DNA from 2 places in the Streptomyces sp. NPDC003247 genome. Region 2 is predicted to be linked to the other one. Evidence: riboswitches for the same ligand, from Rfam matches in the RefSeq annotation. Region 2 holds a riboswitch; the other holds the start of a gene.
The links. A riboswitch is a leader RNA that binds a small molecule or an ion and turns the genes downstream of it on or off. The one in region 2 is predicted to bind ZMP and ZTP.
Positions count from the first base shown of each region.

Region 1: another riboswitch for ZMP and ZTP. It lies ahead of ACFYWQ_RS06820 (glycine hydroxymethyltransferase); the one in region 2 lies ahead of ACFYWQ_RS42000 (bifunctional 5,10-methylenetetrahydrofolate dehydrogenase/5,10-methenyltetrahydrofolate cyclohydrolase).

Region 1 covers NZ_JBIAPF010000002.1:423,217-430,042, forward strand. Annotated here, with positions in the region: gene ACFYWQ_RS06810 (hypothetical protein) at 33-389, shown strand; gene ACFYWQ_RS06815 (glutathionylspermidine synthase family protein) at 421-1,605, shown strand; ZMP/ZTP riboswitch at 1,674-1,760, shown strand; gene ACFYWQ_RS06820 (glycine hydroxymethyltransferase) at 1,805-3,256, shown strand; gene trpS (tryptophan--tRNA ligase) at 3,357-4,370, shown strand; gene ACFYWQ_RS06830 (2'-5' RNA ligase family protein) at 4,554-5,132, shown strand; gene ACFYWQ_RS06835 (decaprenylphospho-beta-D-erythro-pentofuranosid-2-ulose 2-reductase) at 5,193-5,948, opposite strand; gene ACFYWQ_RS06840 (FAD-binding protein) at 5,966-6,826, opposite strand, start outside.
Region 2 covers NZ_JBIAPF010000023.1:29,090-35,915, reverse strand. Annotated here, with positions in the region: gene ACFYWQ_RS42025 (hypothetical protein) at 1-283, shown strand, start outside; gene ACFYWQ_RS42020 (transcriptional regulator) at 338-1,294, shown strand; gene ACFYWQ_RS42015 (transcriptional regulator) at 1,662-2,900, opposite strand; gene ACFYWQ_RS42010 (hypothetical protein) at 3,347-3,472, shown strand; partial or broken gene ACFYWQ_RS42005 (transposase) at 3,672-3,938, shown strand; ZMP/ZTP riboswitch at 4,008-4,094, shown strand; gene ACFYWQ_RS42000 (bifunctional 5,10-methylenetetrahydrofolate dehydrogenase/5,10-methenyltetrahydrofolate cyclohydrolase) at 4,116-5,006, shown strand; gene ACFYWQ_RS41995 (GNAT family N-acetyltransferase) at 5,076-5,573, shown strand; gene ACFYWQ_RS41990 (transposase domain-containing protein) at 5,867-6,340, shown strand; gene ACFYWQ_RS41985 (transposase) at 6,238-6,826, shown strand, end outside.

The DNA.
Region 1 (6,826 bases), on a different contig from region 2:
ATCGCCGGGCCGCTGCGACGGGGGGACAGGACATGGCGGACACACGCAGGCGGCTGCGTTCCAGCACGGTCGTGCTCGGCGGGATGGGCGTCGTCGCGGCGGCCCTCACCTCCTGCGGCTCCGACCCCGACCGCCGGTGCGTGGACCGCGACAGCTACGACTACGTCTACGGCTACAAGGTCGTCGCGGACAAGAACTGCTCGTCGTCCGCCTCCGCCTCCTCCGGCAGCGCCCGCAAGAAGACCACCACCGGCAAGCAGATGGACGCCGCCTGGTACTACGACGCCGACGTCAGCTCCGGCCACGCCGACTACGGCACCTTCAGCCGCAGCGAGGCCGTCGACCGCGGCGGCTTCGGCTGCTCGGGCTCCGGCAGCAGCGGCGGCTGAGCGGGCCCCGGAACGCACGCGCACGCACGCCATGGAACGCCGCACCATCGAACCCCGCCCCGGCTGGCAGCGGACCGTCGAGGAACAGGGCCTCGTCTACCCCCTCACCCGCCACCCCGACGGCACCCTGCGCCCCTACTGGGACGAGAGCGCCTACTACGTCCTCACCCTCGACGAGGTCGAGGCACTGGAGGAGACCGTCGAGGAACTGCACCGTATGTGCCTCGCCGCGGCCGCCCACCTGGTGGACACCGACCGGCTCGCCGACCTCGGCATCACCGACCCGCGGGTCGCCGCCATGGTCACCGAGGCCTGGCACCGCCGCGCCGAACTGCCCTCCGTGTACGGCCGCTTCGACCTCCACTACGACGGCACCGGCCCGGCCAAGCTGCTGGAGTACAACGCCGACACCCCCACCTCCCTGGTCGAGGCCGCGAGCCCCCAGTGGTTCTGGATGGAGGAACGGTTCCCGGGCGCCGACCAGTGGAACTCCCTCCACGAACGCCTCGTCGACGCCTGGCGCGAGCAGGCTCCCCTCCTCCCGCCCGGCTCCCCCCTGTACTTCGCGCACTCCGCGGCCGACGAACTCGGCGAGGACCTGATGACGGTCGCCTACCTGAAGGAGACCGCGGAACAGGCCGGCCTGGACACCGCCTGGATCCCGGTGGAGGACATCGGCTTCGACCGCCTCTCCGGCCGCTTCGTCGACCACCGGCTCCGGTTCATCCGCAGCTGTTTCAAGCTCTACCCCTGGGAGTGGCTCACCACCGACCGCTTCGCCGGCCACGTCCTCGACACCGTCGACAACGGCGGCGGCACGGGCACCACCCTGTGGATCGAGCCCGCGTGGAAGATGCTGCTCAGCAACAAGGCCCTGCTGGCGATCCTGTGGGAGCTGTACCCCGGCCACCCCAACCTGCTCCCCGCCCACCTGGACGGCCCCCGCGACCTCGCCGCCACCACCGGCTACGTCGCCAAGCCCCTGCTCGGCCGCGAGGGCGCGGGCATCACCGTCCACCCGCCCGGCGCCGACCCTGTCGTCCGCGCGGAGCCCTGCTGCTACCAGCAGCTCGCGCCGCTGCCCGCCTTCGACGGCAACCACGTCGTCCTCGGCGCCTGGGTCGTCGGGGACGAGTCCGCCGGCCTCGGCATCCGCGAGTCCTCCGGTCTGATCACGGACGAGTACGCCCGCTTCCTGCCCCACGTGATCCTTTAGACCGGGGCCCAGGAGGTCTCGTCTGGCGGACGTGGCACCGGTTCCCGGCGGCCCGCCCGGTAGGCTTTCGAGCAGGCCGTGACTGGCGCGCTGGGATGGGACGGACCATCGGGGAGCGGCCTGACGTAACAGTGCCGTGCGCCTGGGCCAGACCGAGAACCGTGACCGCTCGCACGCCACGCCACCGGAGGCCGACGACATGCCCGAGCAGCAGCCCCTCTCCACCGAGTCCACCGCCTTCCGCGCCGCCCTGGACGTGATCCGCGCGGTCGAGCCGCGGGTCGCCGACGCCATCGGCCAGGAGGTCGCCGACCAGCGCGAGATGCTCAAGCTGATCGCCTCCGAGAACTACGCCTCCCCGGCCACCCTGCTGGCGATGGGCAACTGGTTCAGCGACAAGTACGCCGAGGGCACCGTCGGCCGCCGCTTCTACGCCGGCTGCCGCAACGTCGACACCGTCGAGTCCCTCGCCGCCGAGCACGCCAAGGAGCTGTTCGGCGCCCGCCACGCCTACGTCCAGCCGCACTCCGGCATCGACGCCAACCTCGTCGCCTTCTGGGCCGTCCTCGCCGACCGCGTCGAGGCCCCCTTCCTGGAGAAGACCGGCGCCCGCCAGGTCAACGACCTCACCGAGGCCGACTGGGCCGAGCTGCGGCAGGCCTTCGGCAACCAGCGCATGCTGGGCATGTCCCTGGACGCCGGCGGCCACCTCACCCACGGCTTCCGCCCGAACATCTCCGGCAAGATGTTCGACCAGCGCTCCTACGGCACCGACCCGGCGACCGGCCTGATCGACTACGAGGCCCTGCGCGCGTCCGCCCGCGAGTTCAAGCCGCTGATCATCGTCGCCGGTTACTCCGCCTACCCCCGCCTGGTGAACTTCCGCGTCATGCGGGAGATCGCCGACGAGGTCGGCGCCACCCTCATGGTCGACATGGCCCACTTCGCGGGCCTGGTCGCGGGCAAGGTCCTCACCGGCGACTTCGACCCGGTCCCGCACGCCCAGATCGTGACGACCACCACCCACAAGTCCCTGCGCGGCCCGCGCGGCGGCATGGTCCTGTGCGACGACTCCCTCAAGGACCAGGTGGACCGCGGCTGCCCGATGGTCCTCGGCGGCCCGCTCCCGCACGTCATGGCCGCCAAGGCCGTCGCCCTGGCCGAGGCCCGGCAGCCCGCCTTCCAGGACTACGCCCAGCGCATCGTCGACAACTCCCGCGCCCTCGCGGAGGGCCTGACGCGCCGCGGCGCCACGCTGGTGACCGGCGGCACGGACAACCACCTCAACCTGATGGACGTCGCCACCTCCTACGGCCTCACCGGCCGCCAGGCCGAGGCGGCGCTGCTGGACTCCGGCATCGTCACCAACCGCAACGCCATCCCCGCCGACCCCAACGGCGCCTGGTACACCTCCGGCGTCCGCGTCGGCACCCCGGCGCTCACCACCCGTGGCCTGGGCACGGCGGAGATGGACGAGGTGGCGGGCCTGATCGACCGCGTCCTCACCACCACCGAGCCGGGCACCACCAAGTCGGGCGCCCCGAGCAAGGCCGCCCACGTGCTGGACGCGAAGGTGGCGGAGGAGATCTCCCAGCGGGCGACGGACCTGGTCGCGGGCTTCCCGCTGTACCCGGAGATCGACCTGGGCTGAAGCGCCCCGCAGGGGGCGTGGGGAACCGCGCGATCGGCTCACCGCGATCCGCGGTTCCCCCCGCACGGAAGCCCCCCGTCTCTCTGAGAGAATGGTGAGCATGGCGAATGACCGACCTCGTGTGCTCTCCGGGATCCAGCCCACCGCAGGCTCGTTCCACCTCGGCAACTACCTCGGCGCCGTCCGCCAGTGGGTGGCCCTCCAGGAGTCCCACGACGCCTTCTACATGGTCGTCGACCTGCACGCGATCACCGTCCCGCAGGACCCGAAGGAGCTGACGGCCAACACCCGGCTGGCGGCCGCCCAGCTCCTCGCGGCCGGCCTCGACCCGGAGCGCTGCACGCTCTTCGTCCAGAGCCACGTCCCCGAGCACGCGCAGCTCGCCTGGGTGATGAACTGCCTGACCGGCTTCGGCGAGGCGTCCCGCATGACCCAGTTCAAGGACAAGTCCGCCAAGCAGGGCGCCGACCGCGCGAGCGTCGGCCTGTTCACCTACCCGGTCCTCCAGGTCGCGGACATCCTGCTCTACCAGGCGAACGAGGTCCCGGTCGGCGAGGACCAGCGCCAGCACATCGAGCTGACCCGCGACCTCGCCGAGCGCTTCAACGGCCGCTTCGGCGAGACCTTCACGATCCCCAAGCCGTACATCCTCAAGGAGACGGCGAAGATCTACGACCTCCAGGAGCCGTCGGTCAAGATGAGCAAGTCGGCGTCCACGCCGAAGGGCCTCATCAACCTCCTCGACGAGCCGAAGGCCACCGCCAAGAAGGTCAGGAGCGCGGTCACGGACACCGACACGGTCGTCCGCTACGACACCGAGAACAAGCCGGGCGTGAGCAACCTGCTCACCATCTACTCCACGCTGACCGGCGTGAGCATCCCCGAGCTGGAGCAGCGGTACGAGGGCAAGCTCTACGGCGCGCTCAAGACGGACCTCGCCGACGTCGTCGTCGACTTCGTGACCCCGTTCCGGGACCGCACCCAGCAGTACCTCGACGACCCCGAGACGCTGGACTCGATCCTGGCCAAAGGGGCCGAGAAGGCGCGTGCCGTGGCCGCGGAGACCCTCTCCCAGGCGTACGCGCGGATCGGCTTCCTGCCCGCGAAGCACTGAGGGCGCACCACCGCACACAGGGCGCGCCGGGCAGAGCGCTGCACATCACTTCCGCTGCGCCTGCCCACAGCACAGCCGTGGCCGTACAGTCGATAGCCGTACGACCGGCCACGGCCGTCGACGACGGGCCATGAACCCGGCGCCACATCCGGTACCACTTCCGGCACGACGACAGGAGACGACGTGGGGACCGTAACGATCGGTGTGTCGATCGCGGTCCCGGAGCCCCACGGCCGCCTGCTCCAGGAGCGGCGCGCGGGCTTCGGCGACGCCGCGGCTCACGGCATCCCCACGCACGTCACGCTGCTGCCGCCGACGGAGGTCGAGGCCACCGCGCTGCCGGCCGTGGAGGCGCACCTCACCGCGGTCGCCGGGGCGGGCCGCCCGTTCCCGATGCGCCTGTCCGGCACGGGCACCTTCCGGCCCCTGTCGCCGGTGGTGTACGTCCGGGTCGTCGAGGGCGCCGAGGCCTGCGCCTGGCTCCAGCAGCAGGTCCGGGACCCCGCGGGGCCCGTCCCCCGCGAGCTCCAGTTCCCCTACCACCCGCACGTCACGGTGGCGCACGGCATCGACGAGGCGGCGATGGACCGCGCGTTCGAGGAGCTCGCCGCCTACGAGGCGGACTGGTCCTGCACCGGCTTCGCCCTGTACGAGCAGGGCGCCGACGGGGTGTGGCGCAAGCTGCGCGAGTACGCCTTCGGCGGGCCGCTGGTGCCCCCGCAGGCGGCCTGCGTGGACCGCGACTCCCTGCCCGCCCGGTAGACCGCCCGGTAGACCCCGGCCGGGTCCGACCGGGGTCTACCGGGCCGGGGCCGACAGGGCCTACAGGGGCAGCCGGCGGAACACCCCGCGCGGCACGTGCCGCAGCACCGACATCACCACCCGGAGCACCCCCGGCACCCACACCGTCTCCGAGCGGCGCCGCAGACCCAGTTCGACGGCCGTGGCGACGGCCTCGGGGGTGGTCGCCAGAGGGGTCTCGTCCAGCCCCGCGGTCATCCGGGACCGGACGAACCCGGGGCGGACGACCATGACGTGGACGCCCGTGCCGTGCAGCGCGTCGCCGAGGCCCTGGGCGAAGGCGTCCAGGCCGGCCTTGCTGGAGCCGTAGATGAAGTTGGTGCGGCGGGCGCGTTCGCCGGCGACGGAGGAGAGCACGACCAGGGAGCCGTGGCCCTGGGCCTGGAGGGCGCGGGCGGCGACCAGGCAGGACGAGACGGCGCCCGTGTAGTTGGTCTGTGCGACGCGTGCGGCGGCCACGGGGTCGCGCTCGTCGCGGGCCTGCTCGCCGAGGACGCCGAAGGCGAGCAGGACCATGTCGACGTCGCCCTCGGCGAAGACCTTGCCGAGCACGGTCTCGTGGGACTCGGGATCGAGCGCGTCGAAGGGGACGGTGCGCACCTCGGCGCAGAGGTCGCGCAGCTCGGCCGCCGACTGCTCCAGGGCGGTCGAGGGGCGTCCGGCCAGCCAGACCGTGGTGGTGCGGCGGGCGATCAGCCGGCGCGCGGTGGCCAGCGCGATCTCGGACGAGCCGCCGAGGACGAGGAGGGACTGGGGGAGGCCGAAGGCGTCCTTCACGACAGCTCCTGGAGGGTTCAGAGGGAGAGACGGCGGGCGAGGTCGGAGACGAACACCCCGCGCGGGTCCAGCTCCGCGCGCAGCGCGCGGAAGTCGTCCAGCCGCGGGTACATGGCGTCGAGCACGTCCGGCCGCAGCCGGGAGTCCTTGGCGAGGTAGACCCGTCCGCCGGCCGCGGCGACCTGCTCGTCCAGCTGGTCGAGGAGGGCGGCGAGGCGGGGCAGCCCGGCCGGGATGTCCAGGGCGAGGGTCCAGCCGGGCCGGGGGAAGGAGAGCCAGCCGGGGTCGGCCTCGCCGAAGCGCTTGAGGACGGCCAGGAACGACGGGCAGCCGCGGCGCGAGAGGCGGCGCACGATCTTGCGCAGGGTGTCCTCCTCGCCGTGCCCGACGACGAACTGGTACTGCACGAAGCCGCCGCGGCCGTAGACGCGGTTCCAGTGGGGGACGCCGTCGAGGGGGTGGAAGAAGGCGGAGAGCCGCTGGAGTTCGCCGGTCCGCGCGCGGGGCGCCCTGCGGTACCAGAACTCGTTGAACAGTCCCACGGTGCGGCGGGTGAGCAGCCCCTCCGGCAGCCCCTCCGGGAGGGCGGGGGCGGGCGGGAACCGGGAGGGGCGGAAGGACAGCGGGGCCCGGCGCGCGCGGGCGGGCAGCGCCGAGCGGGGGGCGTGGTCGCCGCGGGTCAGGACGGCGCGTCCGGTGGCCGCTCCGCGCGCGAGGAGGTCGATCCAGGCGACGGAGTAGCGGTAGCCGTGGTCGGTGGCCGTCAGCCGGGCCATCAGGTCGTCGAGGTCGCTCGCCCGCTCGGTGTCGACCCTCATGAACGTCGTCTCGACCGGCTGGAGGCGGAGGGTGGCCGTGAGGACGACCCCGGTCAGCCC
Region 2 (6,826 bases):
CGCCCCGTACGAGGCCGACGAGGCCGGGGACGTGAGGTTCCGCCTGGCCCGGGCGCGGGCAGCGGCGGGCGGCTGGACCTGGCCGCGTCGTCGGCCAGCAGCCGGGGCGAAGCCGGCCCGCTGCTCCTCGCCGGCCGACCCGTCACGGTCCCCGGCAGGCCCCGCGGACGGCTCAGACGGCCGGGCGCCCCTGGAGCCCCGGCGCGTCCCGTCGTGGACAGACCCGGACGGGGCGCGCACGGCCAGCTTGTGCGCCCTGTCCGGCCGCCCCGCCCGGCCGTAGCGTCATCACGAGGCTGCAGTGGCTCGGAGCGGCGTCCAAGGCGAAGGGGCCGGTGTGAAGCGACGAAGTGTGCTGACGGCGGGAGTTGCCCTGGGAGCCGGCGTCTTCGCCGGGCCGACAGCGGCGTGGGCGGCCCCGGCACCGTGGCTGTCCGCCGGCGACGTCGCCGCGGCCCGCCGGCTGTTCACCGCCGGCTCCTACACGCGGCTCGACCAGGTGCTGCCGCTGCTCCTGGCCGCCGCCGCACACAGCACGGAGCAGAGCCCGGCCGGCGCCGCCCGAGCCGCCGACGTGTGGGTGCTCGCCTCCCAGCTCGCCGTCAAGCAAGACCGCACCGAGGCAGCCGGCGACTACGCGAAGCAGGCCGGCACCGCAGCCCGCCGCTCAGGCGATCCCGTGGTGCTCGCCGCCGCGGCCCGCGCGGCCGCCACCCCACTGCGCCGCACCGGCCGCACCGGCGAGGCCCTGCACCTGCTCCAAGAGGCGCGCACCCACCTGACGGCCGGCCCCCGGCCCACCGCCGCCGAGCTGGACGCGGCGGGCATGGCGGCGCTCACCGCCGCCTACACCGCCGCCCAGGCCCACCGGCCCGACCTCGCCCACGACTTCGCGGCCCAGGCCGAGCAGACAGCCGCCCGCCTCGCCCGCCACCCGCACACCACCGGCCGTCCCCCGGAGCTGACCGCTGACCAGTGCGCCCTCTACCGGATCGGGATCCACCGCCACCTCGGCGACATCGACACCGCCCTCGCCCACGCCCGCCGGCTGCGCCCCGCCCAGATGCCCACCGCCGAGCGCCGCGCCCGCGCCGCCACCGACACCGCCCGCGCCCTCCTCGACGCCGGTGATACAGCTGGCGCCTTCGCCCAGCTGCGCCTCATCGAGCTCGCCGCTCCTCTGGAGGTCCGCAGGCCCTCGGTGCGCGCGCTGACCGCACGGGTCGTCGGCCTCAGGCCCGATCTGCCGGGCCTGTGCGACTACGCGCACCGCACCGTCGTGCACCCCATCTGATCTGTGTAAATCCAGACTGGGACCGCCCGGGCCGGTACGGCTTCGCAGTGCCGCACCAGCACCGTGCCGCTGTGCGGCCGTCGTACCCCACCGCTTCGCAGTGCCGCACCAGCACCGTGCCGCTGTGCGGCCGCCCACCGCTTCGCAGTGCCGCACCAGCACCGTGCCGCTGTGCGGCCGTCGTACCCCACCGCCAGTTCCTGGCCAGCCTGCTGGCGATGTCGTCCGGGCCACGCCGACGTGTGTTGCCGGGGCGGGGGCAACACGCGGCGGGGCTTCAACAGCCGTGCCGCCAGGGGCGGGACCTCGGCGGCGATTGGCCATGACGGGCGCCTGCGGGACGGTTTGTCGGGCGGAAGACGTCTGGTCATCCCATCGTGGACATGCCCAGCCAGCTGTGGATCTGTTCGCGCAGATGGCGTCCCGGTGCTGTGTCGGCGAAGGGCTCCGCTTCGTCGTGGAGTTCGACGAGCCGGTCGGCGACGCGCCGGGACTGGACGGTTCCCAGCAGGTGAAGGCAGCGCGTGGTCTCTTCGGCCGCGCCGTCCACCGCGCCGCCGGCGAGGTGGGTGCGGGCCAGCCCGAGGTGGTCGAAAGCCGTGCTGCGCTTGCGGTGCTCGGGGCGGCCGGCCAGGGCGACTGTCACGAGGTCCGCGGAGCGGCGGACGTGACGGGTGCGGGCCGCGCCGTCGACGTGTTTGGCGGCGATCTGGTGGGCCATGCCGAGGGTGGCCTGCAGTTCGGGGAGGTCGAAGAACGCCATGTGGGGGTCTTCGTTCCCCTGGTCGACGCATTCGAAGGCGTCGATGGCCCGTCCGGCTGCGGCGTCGCTGTCGGCGACGCGGCCCATGATTGCCTGGAATCGGGCCTCCAGCGCGGCGAGCATGGACGTGGCGGCGGGGGAGAGCCGGCGGCGCGCGCCGTACTGGGCGAGCGCGACCAGGTCGAGGGCGTCTTCGACGTGGCCGAGGTGGGACATCTGGCGGGCCATGCACTGCAGGATGTGGGCGCCGATCCGCTTGTCGTCGCCTTCGGCCGCGGCGTGGAGGGCACAGACGAAGGTGCGCTGCGCGCTGGTGTGGCGTCCGGCGTCGAAGGTCATCCAGCCTGCGACGCTTCCCAGGTCGGCGGCGGCCGAGAACAGGGCCCGGCCGACGTCCTCGGTGTAGGTGCTGGTCTTCAGCAGGGACAGGACGGCGTCGGTCTGGGCGAGGACGGCGGAGCGGGACAGGACGCCGCCGTGCTGGTTGTCGAGGTCGCGGAACGCACTGGTGATCTGCCGGATGCCCTCCACATCGGACATACCGACACGGCGGCCGCGCCGCGGCGTGGGGCCGGCGGAGTCCTCCGGCCGGGCCAGAGCCCATTCCTGCAGCGGGCTCAACAGGTCGTGGCCGGTGTGGACGTCGGCGGCGTCGGGGCCGGTCCGTGTGTCGGGCAGCATCATTTCACTCCGGATGATCTGGCTGAGTGCGGCAAGGGCACCGGTGCGGGTCCACGGGGTGCGCACGCCGACCTGCCCGGCTTCACCGGGCAGTCCGACATCGGCACAGGTGAGGTCCATGCCGGTCTCGGCGCTGAGTACCTCCACGATCAGGCGCGGCACGGGCTCGCGCGGGACGGCACCCTTGAGCCAGGCCCGGACCCCGGACCCGGCTCTCGTCGGTGGCCAGCCCGGTGACGCCCTGTGCGGCGCCGCGCTCGGTGACCAGGCGGGCCAGACGGTTGTTGGACAGGCCGCAGCGGCTCATCCAGTGCGCCAGCAGGGTGTTGGGCTGCTGATGGAGCGGAGGCCTGCCCATCGGTGCTCCTGAACTGCCACGGCCACAGGGGCCTACCAGGGTATGGCGGCACCCCCAACTCGCCCAGGGCATGCGGTAATTCACCGTAAAGCACCGGTGGAGCGCCGCGTGCGCACCGGCATGCGCCCGGTCCCCGCCGCGGCCGCAAGCACCGCCGTACACCGGCCGGCACCGGATACCGCCCCCGCCTCCGAACGTGTGTGCTGTAAGTGCGCCGGACGGGCCGGCGAGAACGAAAGCGGAGGACACGATGCAGCAGCACGAGATGTCCGACAGCCTCATGCCGGTTCTGCACATGCAGGACATCGACGCGGTGACCCTCGGCCGCGACCAGGAGGGATACCGCGAGGGCGCGGTGGAGTGGGTCAGGGTCTGACCTCCTCTTTTTCCCCTCTGCTTCTCACGGGGAGCACAGCACCACCGGCCGCGCCGCCCGGCGAGGCCGGCCCATCAGCCAGGAAGGCACGTCCCATGCAGCACACCGTGAACACCCAGACCACGCCCGAGCTGCCGGTGCTGGCGTCGGCCGACGCCTTCGAGGTCACCCTCGGCCGGCAGGCCTTCAACGACTCGGACGGCTCGCCCGCCCGGTCACTCACGACCTGCGGCATCCCTGGGAGAAGCCGGCCGCACCGCACCGGCTCACACCCGCCCGGGTCCGGCGGACGTTTCGGAACCTCCGCCAGCACATGCCCTGCCCCGCCAGGGCACCGAAACCCCACCGGCCCGGCCCCGGGCGACCGCCTGGCACCCCGAACAGACACCGAGCACCCCGCTACCACGTGGGCAAAACCGTCCGGCGCGAGAAGACACTTATCGCCCTACAACGGTTGAAAAGTTAAAGAACAAGGTGAGTAGGTGTTTTTCAACTTCCCGTTCATGATCAGTGGAAGCGCCATCCACTAGAGTGGTGCCTGGGCCGTGACTGGCGCTGAGGTGGAGCACCACCGGGGAGCGGTCTGACGAATCGGTCGATGCCGTGCGCCTGGGCGAGTGGTCAGCGACGCCTGGAGGCGACCATGTCCCAGACACAGACAGCCCTGCTTATGGACGGTGTTGGCGTTGCCCGACGCATCGTCGAGGAGACAGCAGGCAAGGCGGCAGAGCTTGCGCGGCGTGTCGGCGTGACGCCGTGCCTGGCAACGGTGCTGGTGGGTGAAGATCCGGCTTCGGTGACGTACGTACGGATGAAGCGGGCGCGTTGCGCGAAGGCGGGCATCGAGTCCCGGCTTGTCAGCCTGCCGGCCACCACTACAACGGCTGAGCTGGTGGAGACGCTCCAGTCTCTCTCACGGGACGCGAGGGTGCACGGCATCTTGCTTCAGCACCCCGTAGGCCCCCACATCGATGAGCGGGCAGCGTTCGAGGCCATCGCGCCGGAGAAAGACGTCGACGGGGTCACGATGAGCTCCTTCGGAGCGATGAGCTTCGGGCTGCCTGGTTTCGCATCGTGCACCCCGGGCGGGATCATGCGGCTCCTGGACGAGTACGACGTCGATCTCGCAGGTCAGCATGCCGTTGTCGTGGGTCGAAGCGCGATCCTCGGCAAGCCCGTCGGAATGCTCCTGCTCGCCCGGGATGCCACGGTCACCTACTGCCACTCCCGTACGACTGATCTGGCCGCGATCGTGCGGGAAGCAGACGTTGTTGTGGCGGCCGTGGGACGGCCTCGGCTTATTCGAGGCGAAGACGTCAAGCCGGGGGCCGTCGTGATCGACGCCGGATACAACCCCGGCAACGTCGGCGACGTCGACTTCGACACCGCCCGCACTCGCGCCCGCTTGATCACACCAGTCCCTGGTGGGGTCGGGCCCATGACCATCGCAGTCCTGCTGGCTCAGACGGTCGACGCGGCATCCATCCAGCTCGGGCTGGCCAGCCCTGAGCAGGTATTTTCTTCTTCGAGCTGACGAGGCCGAACTGTCCCCGGCGGTCCGGATGCCGGAGTGTGCCGATGGCCGCGTGGATAGGCTGTTCGGGTGATCGAGACTGAACGGCTTTTCCTGCGCCCTCTTCGGGTTGAGGATGTCGACGCGTTCGTTGCGCTCCATGCCGATGAGCGGGTGAACCGGTTCGTCGGCGCCTACTCACACCAGCAGGCGTTGGACCGGCTGGCCTCAGTCGAGCAGCAGTGGGCCGAACGGGGGCATGGGCTGTGTGCTGTCGAGCTGAAGTCCAGCGGTGAGTTCATCGGCCGGGTGGGGTTGAACTACTGGGAGAACTTCCGTGAGGTGGAACTCGGCTGGACTCTCAAGGCCGAGGCATGGGGCCACGGCTATGCGACCGAGGCAGCCCGCGCTTGTCTGGACTGGGGGTTCGCGACCTTGAACGAGCCCTACTTCATCTCCTTGATCCGTCCCGGGAACACCGCCTCGGTGCGCGTGGCGGAACGGCTCGGCTTTGCCTCTCTGCGTGAGGACAAGCTCTTCGGGAATCCGGTCACGGTGTACTCGGTGGACAAGTCGACCTCACTGTGAAGCACGGAAGTCTGCGGTTCTCGCAGGTCAACGTGGCTTCTTCGCCCACTGGCTCGTGCGGGGACTTTTGCGGGTGAGGCGTCGGGTCATCATGGTGATGAGTGCCCAGGGGACTTCCACCAAGGCCGGGAAGTTAGCGTTTTCGCAGGTCATGCAAGCACGTTGAGGGGTCGAGGCGAAAGCACAACGGAGCTCGTTGGTACAGGCAGTCGACCAAGACAGCTTGTACGTGAGGAGCTCCTTTGCGGGTTCATTTTGCCCGGCCGTCCGCGCTTACGGCCATCACCCGTACGGTGACCGTAGCGGCGGGCCGGTTCGCGCCGGGCCATCTGGGAGAGCTGACCGCCGTGGTGCCGTTCGAGCTGGTGGACGCGGTGCTGGCGGAGACGCGGACGGTGCAGCGGCGGCTGCGTGATCTGCCGTCACGGGTCGGGAGGTACTTCCTGCTCGTAAGGTGCCTGTTCCCCGAGGGGGGCTACCGGCTGGTCTGGGACAAGCTCACCGGCGGTCTGGCCGGGATGCCGGTGGCCTCGCCGAGCGCGAAGGCCCTGCGGGACCTTCGTCGGCGGCTGGGGGCCGCGCCAGTACGGTCGCTGTTCGAGGTGCCCGCCGGTCCGCTGGCCCGCCGACCACGCCGGGGGTGCGCTTCGGCGCCTACCGGACGGTGTCCTTCGACGGCTGTAGGTCGCTGCGGGTACCCGATTCGCCCCGCAACCGAGCCTGGCTCGGGCGGACAGCCCATCACGGATATCCCACGCTGGAGCTGATGACGCTGGTCGGGGCAGGGACAAGGTCCCTGATCGGCGTAGTCTTCGGCCCCACCGACGAGGGCGAGACCGCCTACGCCTGCCGACTGCTGCACCTGCTGAGGCCCGACATGCTGGTGCTGTGGGACAAGGGCTTGGACGCCAACGCCTTCCTCGCACAGGCAACCGCGACCGGCGCGAAGGTCCTGGGCCGACTGCGCAGCAACCGGCGCACCCCGGTCCTGGCCCGTCTCGACGACGGCTCCTACCTGTCGGTGATCGGCACCGTCAGCGTCCGGGTCATCGATGCCGAGGTCACGGTGACCTGCGCCGACGGCACCGCCTTTACCGGCTTCTACCGGCTTGTACTGCTGACGTACGGCGACGCGGTCGGTGTCGGCGGCCGCCACCTTCTCCAGCGCCCCGGTCAGGTCGGCCCACCAGGAGTCCAGCAGCCGGAGGTCGCGCTGGAGGACCGGGTCGTCGGACACGGCCGGCTGGTCGACG